DNA from 2 places in the Ruegeria sp. BHSA191 genome. Region 2 is predicted to be linked to the other one. Evidence: riboswitches for the same ligand, from Rfam matches in the RefSeq annotation. Region 2 holds a riboswitch; the other holds the start of a gene.

Region 1 (7,109 bases), on a different contig from region 2:
CGCAGCAGGCCGATCATCACTTCGGGCTCGATCCGACGCAGGTCGAACCGTTGGCAGCGCGACAGCACGGTGACCGGAACCTTGCGGATCTCTGTCGTGGCAAAGATGAACTTCACATGCCCGGGTGGCTCTTCCAGCGTTTTCAGCAGCGCGTTGAAGGCGCTGGTCGACAGCATGTGGACTTCGTCGATGATATAGATCTTGTACCGCGCGCTGGCGGCGCGATAGCGCACGCTGTCGATGATCTCGCGGATGTCGTTCACGCCGGTGCGGCTGGCGGCGTCCATTTCCAGCACGTCCACATGGCGACCTTCCATGATGGCCACGCAATGCTCGCACTGGCCGCAGGGTTCGGTCGTTGGTCCGCCATTGCCGTCGGGGCCGATACAGTTCATGCCCTTGGCGATGATCCGGGCCGTGGTTGTCTTGCCGGTGCCACGGATGCCGGTCATGATGAAGGCCTGCGCGATCCGATCCGCCTCGAACGCGTTTTTCAGCGTGCGCACCATGGCATCCTGACCGACCAGGTCGGCAAAGGTTTCCGGGCGGTATTTTCGGGCGAGAACCTGATAGGCGGGGCTGGACTGTGTGGTCATGTCTGCTCTGACGGATTCGTACTGACGATGCAGGGTAGAGTTCCCGGTGCCCCGCGTCCACAGCGCCGGTGCAGGTTTTTCGCTTTGGCGGTGGCGCTGGTTGGGCCATACTGGACCAATAGTTTCAGTGATGCGTTTCCCGAGGGGTGGTTTCGATGTCCAATCTGGTTGTTCATGCCCTGCAGGTCGGGGGCGGTTCGCTTGCCCTGACCTCGATACCCGGCGGAGGCGGCGACTACCGCGGCGACCTGGACCTGATCGGGGGCTGGGCGCCGGGTCTTGTGATCTCGATGACGACCCTGGCCGAGATGGTCGCCGTGGGGGCGGGAGATTTCGGATCGGACATCCAAGGGCGTGCTAGCCGCTGGGCGCATATGCCGGTCGCCGATTTTTCGGCGCCGGGGGATGACTTTGACGGCCAGTGGCCGCCAGTCAGCGCCGCCGCCCGCCATGCGCTGAGCGGCGGCGGGCGAGTTCTGGTGCATTGCCGGGGGGGCTGTGGACGATCCGGCATGGCCTTTCTGCGCCTGATGATCGAATGTGGCGAAGCCCCGGAACCGGCGCTCAAACGCCTGCGGGCCGTTCGCCCCTGCGCCGTGGAAACCGAGGCGCAGTTGCTCTGGGCCGTGGCGCCGGCTCGGGTTGCTACCCCGGACTGACCGTCAGATGACTGCCGGCAAGGCGTGTTCCGCCAGGGTGGTGGGATCCAGCGCGACCGCCTGCAGCATCGCGCAGGGTGACGTGTCCAGCCCCTGCGCGAGGCAGGCATCGGCCTGATCATTGAACATCAGGTCGGCATAGGCGTCCAAGCTTTGCGTATCTGCCCCTTCGCGTGCGCCGCAATACACCCGGATCAGGTCGGCGCGAGCGTCAAAGCGGGCCATGCAGCCCGGCGTGCAATGGGTCAGTTCGCTGCTGCCTTCCACCCGGAAATCGGGCGAGGTTGCCGCGTCGGCCGCCGCGACCGCCTGCGCGACCGACCGGGCCAGATGCGTCAGCGCCGGGCAGGTACTGCCCGTGCGTTGGCAGACGGTTGCGGAAAATTCGTGCGTGTTGGTCTTCCAGATCATGATGCGCCCTCCGCGCGCTGGGCGGGGCGGACCGGGGCGGACAGCCGATTTCACGGCCAGACCCTGCCCGGACACCCCGTCCGAGTTTCGGTTTCACGTTTGATGGCAGGTCTCCTGACTTGCGGGTCGTTGCTTTGCCGACCTTCCCAACCTTGCGGTCAGTGGTATCTCGGCATCGCTCTCCGCCTACAGTTGCGGGGGCAGTCCCGGCATTGGCCCGTTCCGATTGTCCCGGGGGGGGCCGCACCGTGTTCCCTTTTCATCCCGGCTGAAGGCGCGGGAACCATCACCCAATCGCTAGCGGTCAGGGTCGGGCCGAGTCAAGCCGCATTCAGTCGCGCGGCTGGAACCGGTCCCACGGGACATGCTCGGGCAACCGGCGCAGCACATTCGAATCCCGACGCGCGCGCGCCAGTTGCCAGCCGCCCTGCATCATGATGAACAGGGTGTCGGCCGCCATGTCAGGATGCGCGACGCCGAACCGTTCCGCGTGGCCGCGCACCTCGTCGATCCAGCTTTCGTACAGCCGGTCGGCATGGTCGCGGAAGGCCCGGTTGTCGGGGCTTTCGAACAGGGTGGCGGCGATCGGGCAGGTCTCCCATTGCGGCGAGGTGTCGAACAGTTTCGCGATCTTGTGGCAAAGGGTGGTGACCCCTGCGCGGAAATCCTGCGCGTCGTTGAACGCCGCCGCGATCATGTCGCGCATCCCGTCCGAAGCCCAGCTGGCCGCAGCGAGGGCAAGATCCTGCTTTCCCTTTGGAAAATGGTGGTACAGCGAGCCTTTGGGCGCCCGGGCCTCGGTCAGGATCTCGGTCAGGCCGACACCGTTGTAGCCCGAGCGCTGGAACAGCCGGGCGGCGGTCTGGGTCAGGCGATCGCGGGTGTTTTGCGGACGTCGGGTCATCTTGCACGCATCTTGACAGGGCTGGACCGATCGGTCCAGATGCAATGATTAGACCAATCGGTCCAGAGCGCTTGGAGGCATGGATGTTGGATTCGCAGCAGACCGTGAAAGTCGAGGATTTCGAGTTTTCGGCGAGCGAGGCAAACCTGTCGGCGCGGCTCTATGCACCGATGGCCAGGCCGGAAATCGCTGTCGTACTGAACGGGGCAACCGGCGTGCCGCGGGACTACTACCAGCATTTCGCGCGGTGGCTGGCCGCTGAACGGGGCATGGCCTGCCTGACCTATGACTATCGCGATTTCGGGACATCTCTGAAACGGCGCCTGAAAGACTCGGATGCCACTATGGCCGGTTGGGCGCTGAAGGACATGCCGGCGGCGCAGGCCGAGATGCGGCGGCGCTATCCCGATGCCAAGCTTTGGGTCATCGGTCATTCGGTTGGCGGGATGCTGGGGCCGCTTCAGCCCGGGATCGACCGGATCGACCGGATGATTTGCGTGTGTTCGGGGCTGGTGACCCTGGCCGATCATCCCTGGCCCTACAAAGGGTTGGCGAGCCTGTTCTGGTATGGTCATGTGCCGCCTCTGGTGCGTCTGCTGGGCTATCTGCCGGGGCGGATGCTTGGGTTCGGGTCCGACCTGCCATCCGGGGTCTATTGGCAGTGGCGCAAGTGGTGTACGTCACCCGACAGCTATCTGCCGGAACTAGGCGACACGCTTCCGCCGGCCGATTGGGGCCGAATGACGGCCCCGGTGGACGTCATCGCCCTGGAGGATGATCAGACGGTTCCGCCGCCCGCGGTCTGGCGGCTGGTCGAGTTGTACGGGCCTGCGGCGCGGCGTCATCTATTGACCCCGGCCGCCTTCGGCCTGCGCGAGGTCGGCCATGTCGGCGCCTTCGCCCGGCGCAGCCGCGCAATCTGGCCGCGGCTGATTGCCTGACGACCAGTCCGGCGGCCCTGCATCAGGGAATGATCGGAAAACAGTGTGCCATGACGGCATCAAGTGAGAGGTTGGACAGCGACCCAAGCGGGGCTCGTTGTGGCTGCTTCCTTCCGGACCTGACCAGGTTGGCGAGGCGCTTGCCCGCGCCAACCTCTCGACCGCCGATATAGGCATCACGCAGGCGCTTGGCAACCCGTCACGGCCACAGCCGAATCCGGAGAAAGCCCTGGTCGTCCAACCCAAGCAGCTCGGGGCTGAAAGCGGCCAGTTCATCCAGGTATTTCTCGGCGCCCGGTCCGGTGCGCAGCACGGCCGCACGCCCGTGGAAACCGGTCAGGGAAAAGCTGGCCGGAGCATCTTCGAGCGGATCGCGTTCCAGCGCTCCGGACAGGTAATCCCGGACGATCGCGCGGATATTCATGCGCGGCATCTGGATCGCCGGACTTTGCCGCAGGATCGGGAAATTGCCACCGCCATTGGCCCGATAGTTGTTGACGGCCACGACATAGGCCTGTTCCGGCGTGACCGGGGTGCCGTGATGGCAAAGGTTTCGTATCCGCCCATTCTCGTTACCGGTCCGGTGTCCCCCAAGGTCGAAACGCGGCGGGCATGACGGATCGATTTCGTAGGTCACCCCGTGCAGGACGTCAAAATTGTGCCCGGTCGCCTGCGGGTCTATCAGGTCTGCTTCGCGGGCGCCGTCGATTTGCCGGTAGACTGCTGCCGACATTTCCAGCCAATCCCGCAACTGCGCACCGGTAACGACGACCGCCCGCAACTCATTGGGAAACACATGCAGATCCGACACGTGGCGCAGGAACACGTCGCCCCGCGGAACATCGGTGAAATGGCGTGGCCCGGCCCGACCCCCGAATTTGGAGGGTGCTACGCTCGACAGCAGCGGAAGGTTTTCCAACTTCGACTCTTTCAGAACCGGCCGCAGCGCTGCGGCCTGGGCGGCGGCGACCAAGGTCAGGCCGCGATCCAGCCCGCAGAAAGTGAAATAGCTGTGCATGGCCTGCTCCGTCCGCCCGACCGGCGATGCCGCACGGCGGCGTGTCCGTGCGTGTCCGGTTTGGAACACTTGCATCATCTCGGGGTCTTCGGGCACAGGCCCCGCATCCGGCTGCGCAGGCTGAACAGAGCGAAGTCGGCCGGATTTCGCGACGATTTTCCACCTTGTCGCATCTCGCTCCAGCGTCAGGTCGATCACGCCCAGATGCGTTCCGGCGGTTCCGGGCATGACCACGGGCTTGCCGTGGATCAGACCGTTTTGCAGGTCCATGCTGGCCACCGGGTCCGGGACGTCTGCGGGAAACAGCATGTGCGTGTGCCCGGCCACGATGGCATCCACGCCGGCCAGAGCCGCCAGCTGGATCACCACGTTTTCGGACATGGGGGCAGGTTCGGCGTCACCAAGGCCGGAATGGGCAAGGGCAATCACCAGGTCACAGCCGCGGTCGCGCAGTTCGGCAATGCAGGTCCGGGCGGTGGAAATCGAATCGGCGACCTCGACCTGCCCGTCCAGATGGTGCGCTTCCCACCGGGCGGTCTGCGGCGGCAGGATCGAAAAAACGCCGACGCGCAGCGGAACCTCTTGGCCGCCGACCCGAATCCGACGTGTTAGTACGGTCCAGGGCTGCCAGGCCTGCGCCCGTCCAATGCGCCGGAGATTGCCGCACAGCACCGGAAACGGCGCGTGTTCGACGATGGCTTCCAGAACGGGCAGCCCGAAGCTGAAATCGTGGTTGCCAAGCGCGATTGCGTCATAGCCCAGTTTCTCGAAAGCCGACAACAGAGGATGCTGAGGGCCGGGCTGGTCGGCGGCCCAATCACCCAGCAACGTGCCTTGCAGCGCGTCGCCGTTGTCGAACAGCAGTACTTCGGCGCCCGACTGCCGGGCCTCTTGCCGGGCGACGCGGATCAGGCTGGCCGTGCGGGTCAGCCCGATGGCCTGGTCCGGCTGGTCGGCGTAATAGTCGAAGCTGGTCAGATTCATGTGCAGGTCCGTCGTCGCCAGGATGCGAAGGACGGATTGGATCGCTTGGCCATGCGCTTCGTGCGCCAAGGTTTTTGTTTTCAACTGCTCTGCTTTTGTGCGTTGTTTTAAATGCATGTTCGCCGAAAGGTAGAATATCCGTTTATTTGTCGGGCATCCATGTGTCTTTTTTGCAGGCGGTGCCGAACGGCGGCCTTGGCTTGGGCATTGCGCTGGGCCGACAGTCGTGGCAGCCCTTGAGCCAATCGCAGGAGCATGGACATGAAACGGGCAGAGCAGGTTACATTCGGCGGATCGGGGCTGAACCGTGCCGCTGATATTCGTGCCAACGGCGAAGAACTGGAGGCGGCCCGCAGGGACCCGATGTCGCGCTGCCTGTTGCTGTGGCGGGGCAAGATCTTGGTGCAGGGCGGCGATCTGGATCAGCTGGCCTGGGTGCCGATGACCCACGCTCTGGTGCAGAGCGGCCCCGGGGGTGCCGTCGAACAGCCCGTTTTCATGGGGACGTCCGACGCGGGCGCGCCCTTGTTTGCCGCCGACATATCTGATTGGCCGGCCGACGGGCTGGACTTGTCTGGAGTCGGGGCCTTTGTCGATCGCTCCGAGCAGCAGCATCCGAACCTGCCCACCGGTCATGTCTTTGCCGAGCTGCGTCGCATCATGACCCGTCTGTCGCCCCGCGATGCCGAAATCGCCGCGACGGCGAAGGCGGTGATCGGCTGGCACGAAACCCATCGGTTTTGCGCCCGGTGCGGAACCCGCAGCGCCCCGGCACAGGGCGGCTGGCAGCGGGCCTGCCCCGAATGCGGCGCCCAGCACTTCCCGCGCACTGATCCGGTGGTCATCATGCTGGTCACCTTTGGCGACGCAGTGCTGATGGGGCGCTCGCCCGGCTGGCCCGAGGGGATGTATTCACTGTTGGCCGGATTCGTCGAACCGGGCGAAACGCTCGAGGCCGCCGTGCGACGCGAGGTCATGGAAGAAGCCGGCGTGCCGGTCGGTGCGGTCAGCTATCTGGCCAGCCAGCCCTGGCCGTTTCCAGCTTCGCTGATGTTTGGATGTGCGGCACAGGCCCTGTCGCAGCGGCTGATGATCGATCCGGTCGAGATCGAAGACGCGATCTGGGTGTCGCGCGCTGACATGATGCAGGCCTTTGCCGGGGAACACCCGCGGTTGATGCCGGCGCGAAAAGGCGCGATCGCGCATTTTCTTCTGCGCAACTGGCTTGCGGATACACTGGACTAGCGAGACACTGGCAAAAATACCGAACGATCAAGGCGTACATGCAGTTTTCGGCACAGGAAGACATTCAGGTCCCCATCTCGGACGTTTTCGAGATGGTCGCGGATTTCGGGCGTTTCGAACGCATGGCGCTGCGGCGCGGGATCGAGGTGCGGCGGACCTTCGATACGCCTTCCCCCGGGGTCGGCGCCTGTTGGGATGCCGAATTCAAGGTGCGCGGTCGAACGCGCCGCATGTCGGTCGAACTGGCCGAGTTCGAACGCCCGTCGCTGATGCGGTTCGTGGCCGCGGGTAAGGGCATGACCAGCCTGACCACGGTCGAGTTGCTGCCGCTGTCGCAGCGGCACACGAGGT
Region 2 (7,109 bases):
GTCCCCGCTCCAGCCGAATATCGGCCGAGTCCCCGGCCAGCAGCCGCGCCTGGTCGGTATCCACCGCAAAGCCGAACTTGGCGGGCAGGGCGGGCAGGTCGCCCAGCCGGTCGGCCAATGCCTGTGTCAGGCGCGCGGTCAGGTCGCCCGGCTGGTACAGCGGCGACACAAGGATGTTGCGCCGGGTCTCAAGCCCCGGTTCAGGATCCAGAAGGTTCAGCGCCGACAGCTCGGCCAGCAGCGCATGATGGTCCGTCTCGGCCACGCCGCGCAGTTGCAGGTTGGCGCGGTTGGTCAGGTCGATGGTCCCGTTGCCGAACCGAAGGGCCAGATCACACAGCCCCAGCGTCTGCGCGGCGCTCAGCCGGGCCAGACGCGGGCGCACCCGCACGACCAGCCCGTCTCCGGACATCATCGGGCGATGCGCGCCGGGGCACCAGCCCTGAACGACCGGGGCGCTCATCCCAGCCCCTCCAGATCGGCGCGGATCGAGTTGCGGCGGGTGTTCCACAGCCCGGCCTCGTACAGCGCGCGGAACCGATCCTGCATGGCTTGATGGGCCTGCGGATTGGCCTGCTGCAGGAACGCGTCCACCTCGGGGTTGCCGAGGGTCGCATCGTGGTAGAGGTCGAACAGATGCGGGGCGACGCTGCCTGACAAATGCGCGAAAGACGCCATGTGGTCGAGCGTTGCCGCGATCTCGGCCGCACCGCGGAAGCCGTGGCGCTGCATCCCGGCGATCCAGTCAGGATTGGCGGCGCGCGCATGGACCACGCGGCTGATTTCCTCGGGCAGAGTGCGCGCGCGGGGTGTTTCAGGGCGGGTATTGTCCAGGTGGTACAGCTGCGCCTGCCCGCCGGTCAGCTTCTTGGCGGCGGCAAATCCGGCCTCGTGCGTGGCATAGTCGTTTGCCAACAAAAGGTCGGTCTCGGTCAGGTCCTGCAGATGCACGAAGCTGTCGGCCTGCGCCACACGCTGGGTGATCCCGTCGGGGTCGTGGGCGATGTGCTCGCCCTCGAAGGCAAAGGCGCTGGCGTCCAGCCAGGCCTGACCGGCCTGCGCGCGCGCCTCGTCTGTATAGGTTTCCGACAGGTGGGTCATGTTCAGCCCATAGCTGCCCGGCGCCGGGCCATAGACGCGGGCGGTGGGCGGCTGACCCGCATAGGGGTTCCAGTCGGGCGCCTCGTCGCGTTCCGACAGCGCCCGGACCGCCTGTCCGAACAGCGCCGAGAGGGTGGGGAACACGTCGCGGAACAGGCCCGAGACGCGCAGAGTCACGTCCAGCCGGGGGCGCTCCAGATCGGTGATCGGCAGAACCTCGATCCCGCTCACGCGCTCCGACCCCGGATCCCAGACCGGTTTGACGCCCAGCAGGTGCAGCGCCATGGCGAATTCCTCGCCCGCCGTACGCATCGTGGCAGAGCCCCACAGATCGACGATCAGGCCCTTGGGATAGTCGCCTTCCTCCTGAAGGTGGCGGCGCACCAGTTCTTCGGCCAGTTTCACCCCCTGCGCATAGGCCGCGCGGGTCGGGACGGAGCGCGGATCGGTGGTGAACAGGTTGCGGCCCGTGGGCAGCACGTCGGTGCGCCCGCGATAGGGCGAGCCGGACGGCCCGGCCTCGATCCGCTTGCCGGCCAGCGCATCCAGCAGGGCCTGCCGTTCGGCCTGTGCCGACGCGGCAGTGTCGATATTGCCCGCACTCTGCGGCGCGCGGCCAAAGACATGCAGCCCGTCGCCGAACTGGCTTTCTTTGATGTCACAGACGAAACGGTCGATGCGGGTGATCGCCTCGGCGGTGCTGGTGGCCTGATCCAGCCCAAGATCGGCCTCGAGCCCGATGGCGCGGGCCTCGTCACGGATATCGGCCTGCAGCCGGTCGCGCCGCTTGGGGTCCAGCCCGTCGGCGTTCGAGAACTCGTCCAGCAGCGATTCCAACCGCACCATGCGGTCGGGCGTGCTGCTCTGCTTCATCGGCGGCGGGATGTGGCCCAGCGTGACGGCCCCGATCCGGCGCTTGGCCTGCGCGGCTTCGCCCGGATCGTTCACGATGAACGGGTAGATCACCGGCAGATCGCCGATCAGCGCCTCGGGCCAGCATTCCGCCGAGAGCGCCACCGATTTGCCCGGCAGCCATTCCAACGTTCCGTGTGCGCCGATATGAATCAGCGCATCCGTCCCCAACCCGTGCCTCAGCCACAGGTAAAAGGCCACATATCCGTGCCGGGGCGTGCGCGACAGGTCGTGATATTCGTCGTCCCGCAATTCCGGCGTGCCGCGTTCGGGCTGCAGCGCCACCAGCGCCTTGCCGCGCCGAAGCGCGGTGAAGTGGAAGGCCCCATCGGCGCAGGCCGGGTCATCCTCGGGCGCACCCCAGACGGTTTCCAGATCGGCGCGCAACGCTTCTGGCAGTTGCGCAAGTGCGGCGCGGTAGGCCGAGACCGGCCATGAAATCCGGGCGTCCAGCAGCGTGTCGGCAATCGGCTGGGCGGGGGCGGTGTCATACCCCGCGCCCTGCAGGTCGGACAGGATCGCCTCGGCCGAGGCCAGCGCGTCCAGCCCCACCGCATGGGCCATCTGCCAGTCCTTGCCGGGATAGGTGGACAGGACCAGCGCGGGTACCTGTTGCGCCTTTGGTTTCTCGGCCAGCTCCACCCAGGCCATCGCCCGGTCGACGATGGCGGCAATCCGGTCGGGCTCGGGGCGGTGGGCGAAGCGGGAATATTCCAGGTGTGGGTCGCGCTTGCCCGGTTCCTTGAACGAGGCGACACCGGCCGAGATGCGCCCGTCCACCTCGGGCAGCACAACATGCATGGCCAGATCGGCAGGCGACAGGCCGCGCTCGGCCTCAGCCCAGGCCTTGCGGCGCGAAGTGGCCAGAGCGACCTGAAACACCGGCACGCCCGCCTCGTCCAAGGGCGATGTGCCCGACGCGCCCTTGCCCGAAAACGAGGTGGCATTGATGATGGCCGAGGGCGCCATCGCTGGGATGTTCTCAGCCAGCCATTGCGCCGCCGCAGGCGCTTTGAGCGAGGGTGCGAACAGCCCCACCGCCTGATGACCCCGCGCGCGGATTTCCCGGATCAGGGCCGCGACCGGCGCGGTATCGGCCGAAGTCAGGTAGGCGCGGTAGAAGGTTACGACAATGCGCCGGCCTTCGCCTGCGAAGGCGTCCTCGGGCGCGATTACGCCGCGATCCGGGCACCACGCTCCGCATTCGGGCAGGGTCTTGGCCCCCATCACGGGCCCGGCATAGAGCCCCGCCGCCAGCGCCATCTGCGCCAGTGCGGCTTGGGCCGCGACCTCGCCACCGGTGTCGCACAGATGCGCCAGTCGCCGCAGGGTCGAGACCGGCAGGGTCGAATAATCGTCCAGCCGCGTATCCTCGCGCCCGTCGGCGGGCAGCACCGCCAGCGCGATGCCCTTGGCCTGCGCCAGCGCCAGCACCTGCTGCAACCCGTAGGACCAGTAGGGCACGCCGCCGATCAGCCGGATCAGGATGCCCTTGGCGCCCTCCAGCGTCTGCTCGACATAGGTATCGACCGATAGTGGATGTTTCAGCGCCGTCAGGTTCGCCAGCCGCAACGAGGGCATCCGCCCCTCGGGCCCGCCGCCGCGATGCCAGCCGGCCGCGAAAGCACCCAGATCGCTATCCGAAAAGGACAACACCACCAGATCCGCCGGGCTCTGGCCCAGATCGGTCGGGGTCTCGGTTTCTTCGAGCCCGTGGCTTTCGCGGAAGACGACGTGCATTGGTGCTTACTCGGCGGCCTCGGTGACGCCTGTCAGGATGCCACGGATCGCGGATTCGTCGATGTCGTGATGCTCGGCGATGACCACAAGGCGCGAGCGGCGCTCTTCGTCCGGTTTCCACGGGCGGTCATACTGGTGCCGCACCCGCGCGCCGACCGCCTGGACCAGCAGACGCATCGGCTTGCCCTGAACGGCGGCATAGCCCTTGACCCGCAGGATGTTCAGCTCGTTCGCCAGACGTTCGATATTGGCGACCAACTGCGCCGGGTCGGTCTGTTCGGGCAGTTCGACCACGATGCTTTCGAAATCATCATGTTCGTGGTCGTCATGGCCATCGTGATGCGAGGGGCGGGCGTCCATGTCGTCCTCGGCCGCGGCGCCTAGCCCCAGCACCACGCGCACGTCTACCGCACCTTCGGCCACTTCGACCACGGGCAGGGGGCGGGGCGCCTCGGCGGCGATGATCTCGCGCGCTTTGGCCACGCCTTCGGGGCCGGCCAGGTCGGGCTTGGTCAGCAGGATGATGTCGGCGCACGAGATCTGGTCCTCGAACACCTCGGACAGGGGTGTTTCGTGGTCGATCGAGTCATCGGCCATGCGCTGGGCGTCCACCGCCGCGACATTCGGGGCAAAGCGGCCTGCGGCCACGGCCTCGGCATCGGCCAGGGCGATCACGCCGTCCACGGTGATCTTGGAACGGATATCGGGCCAGTCGAACGCCTTGAGCAGCGGTTTCGGCAGGGCCAGACCGCTGGTTTCGATCAGGATGTGATCGGGGCGCGGGTCCAGCGCCATCAGCGCCTCGATCGTGGGGATGAAGTCATCGGCCACGGTGCAGCAGATGCAACCATTGGCCAGTTCCATGATGTTTTCCGCCGGGCATTCGGGGATGGCGCAGCTCTTCAGGATTTCGCCATCGACACCCACATCGCCGAATTCGTTGACCACCACGGCCAGGCGCTTGCCCTGCGGGTTCTGCATCAGGTGGCGGATCAGCGTGGTCTTGCCCGAGCCGAGAAAGCCGGTGATGACGGTGACGGGAAGTTTTTCGAGGGTGCTCATGCTCAGGCTCCAATCGGGGGAATGCGGGCGGCGCAGTTCTTGCGGAAATGTTCGGGGCGGTCACGCCATCTCACAAGGCCATCTTCGGTGGCCAGGTACTTGGTGGCGCCTTCGACGATGATTTCGACATGGTCGGATTCGTTCAGGTTCTCATAGACGAAGGTCCAGCGAGACGGCCCGCCGCGCAAAACGATCGAGCAGCCCTGATCGCAGTTAGACAGGCATTCGACCGGCTTCAGGGTGATGCCTTCGGGCAGGTCGGCTGCGGCCAGCGCCTTGTGCAGCAGCGTGCCGGGGCGCTGGGCGTCATCCTCGATGGGCAGCCCGCGTCGGCAGGTGGTGCAGACCAGCAGTTCGACTGGTGAGGTCTCGGTCACGTCTCTCATCCCCCCTCAATTGGTTGTCGGGGGACGGGGTATGCGCGGGCCACGTTGCCGACATGGGCCCGACACCGGAACACCCCGTCCGGTTTGTCTTCGGGCGTTGGCAGGTCTCCCGGCTTGCGGATGTCAGAGCGGTGCTCTGTCGGATGTCCCGCCTTCCCGGCCTGCGGCCAGTGGCATTTGGGCACCCTCTCCGGTCACGGTCGCGGGGGCGGCTGCGTTTGACGGAAAACCGCTGACGCATTCCCTTTTCATCTGCTTGCACAGACACCAACGCAAGCGACATGCGGCACGGGCAGGGGGGTTGTCAAGCGCGCGGGGCCAAGTGCCTTGCCTCGGATCGAAAAAGCGACTTGCCAGGATCAATCCGCGGCATCGCTGGCCAGGCAGTCGCGCAGCCAGGCCAGGAACAACTGGGCAGGGATGGACGGAGGCGCCGCGCTGACGCTGCGGATCAGGTAATGCGACTGGGCAAAGGGAATCGCCGGCCCCGCAATCCGGATCGGCGCACCCTGGGCGATGGCGTTGCGCGCGAACCGCTCCAGAACGGTGGCGTAGCCCGCGCCGGCCATCACCAGTTGCAGCGCCGTGACGGTCGTATCCGCCGAATGGCGCGCGGGGCGGTCGGGCAGGTCGATGCCCGTGGCCTCGAAGTACCGCGCCCAGTTGTCCTCGTACCCCAGAATGTGGATCAACGGGCCGTTTTGCAGGTCTGGCGACGAGTCCTGCGCCCGGCAGACGGGCACCAGCCGTTCCGAGCACAGTCGGTCCGCCGCAACACCGGGCCAGTCGCCATAGCCCAGCCGGATTTCCACGTCTACATCCGCGGGCGCGGCCGAGTCGTTCCAGATATGTGACACCAGCCGCACCGGGATCTCGGGGTGCTGAGCGCTGAACGCGGGCAGCTCGGCCGCGATCCAGTAGGTCATCGTCGATATCGCCGCCCGGATGGTCAGCGCCTGCCGCGAGGCGGGGCCGAACAAGCTGTTGGTGGAAAGCGCGATATCCGACAGCGCCCGGCGCACGGTCAGCGCATAGGACTGGCCCAGCTCGGTCAGCGACAGGTGTCGCGCGTTGCGGGCAAAAAGCGGCTGCCCGAGGTCCGCCTCGAGTGAGCGGATATGCAGCGATACCGCCGTCTGGGTCAGGCCCAATTCTTGCGCGGCGGTGGTGAAATTCAGGTGGCGGGCGGCGGCCTCGAAGCTACGCAGCCACGCCGGATTGGGCAGGCGGTCCATTTAGCACCAAAATAATTTTTGTATAGATAGCTTTATTATTCGTTTCTTTTGTCGATGGGCAACGGAAATACTCGGGCCAACGAAAACGCGCCTGCGGGAGGGCAGAACATGAAGGTCGGGTTCATCGGTTTGGGCAATGTGGGGGGCAAGCTGTCGGGGTCGCTGCTGCGCAACGGTATCGACCTGACGGTGTACGACCTGAACCCCGATCTTGTGGCGGAATTCGCGGCCAAGGGGGCCAAGGCCGGCGAAAGCCCGGCCCAGATGATGCGCGATTGCGATGCGGTCATCACCTGCCTGCCGTCGCCCGCTGCCTCGGACGCGGTGATGCAGCAGATGCTGCCCGAGGTGAGCCAGGGCAAGATCTGGATGGAGATGTCCACCACCGATGAGGCCGAGGTCAAACGGCTTGGGGCCATGGTGATCGAACGCGGCGGCGCGGCGGTGGACTGCCCGGTTTCGGGCGGGTGCCACCGGGCGGCCACGGGCAATATCTCGATCTTCGCGGGCTGCGACCGGGCCACGTTCGAGCGGATTCTGCCGTTCCTGACGACGATGGGCCGGCGCATCCTGCATACCGGCGATCTGGGCACTGCCTCGGTTCTGAAGGTGTTGACCAACTATCTGGCCACAGCCAACCTGATCACCTGCGCCGAGGCGCTGGTGACCGCCA

Evidence for each region. Region 2 has a riboswitch for cobalamin ahead of AC2FNS_RS05885 (DUF1636 family protein). Riboswitches for the same ligand answer to the same signal wherever they lie in the genome.
Region 1: another riboswitch for cobalamin. It lies ahead of AC2FNS_RS02010 (hypothetical protein); the one in region 2 lies ahead of AC2FNS_RS05885 (DUF1636 family protein).

What each region holds. Positions count from the first base shown of each region.
Region 1 is NZ_JBXWSH010000002.1:19,686-26,794, reverse strand. Features, by position in the region: gene AC2FNS_RS02020 (DNA polymerase III subunit gamma/tau) at 1-596, opposite strand, end outside; gene AC2FNS_RS02015 (protein-tyrosine phosphatase family protein) at 752-1,255, shown strand; gene AC2FNS_RS02010 (hypothetical protein) at 1,259-1,666, opposite strand; cobalamin riboswitch at 1,754-1,969, opposite strand; gene AC2FNS_RS02005 (TetR/AcrR family transcriptional regulator) at 1,998-2,570, opposite strand; gene AC2FNS_RS02000 (alpha/beta hydrolase family protein) at 2,654-3,511, shown strand; RNA gene ffs (signal recognition particle sRNA small type) at 3,574-3,670, opposite strand; gene AC2FNS_RS01990 (bifunctional 2',3'-cyclic-nucleotide 2'-phosphodiesterase/3'-nucleotidase) at 3,711-5,630, opposite strand; gene nudC (NAD(+) diphosphatase) at 5,775-6,758, shown strand; gene AC2FNS_RS01980 (SRPBCC family protein) at 6,797-7,109, shown strand, end outside.
Region 2 is NZ_JBXWSH010000004.1:112,960-120,068, forward strand. Features, by position in the region: gene cobG (precorrin-3B synthase) at 1-463, opposite strand, end outside; gene cobN (cobaltochelatase subunit CobN) at 460-3,753, opposite strand; gene cobW (cobalamin biosynthesis protein CobW) at 3,760-4,815, opposite strand; gene AC2FNS_RS05885 (DUF1636 family protein) at 4,818-5,201, opposite strand; cobalamin riboswitch at 5,284-5,488, opposite strand; gene AC2FNS_RS05890 (LysR family transcriptional regulator) at 5,561-6,436, opposite strand; gene AC2FNS_RS05895 (NAD(P)-dependent oxidoreductase) at 6,545-7,109, shown strand, end outside.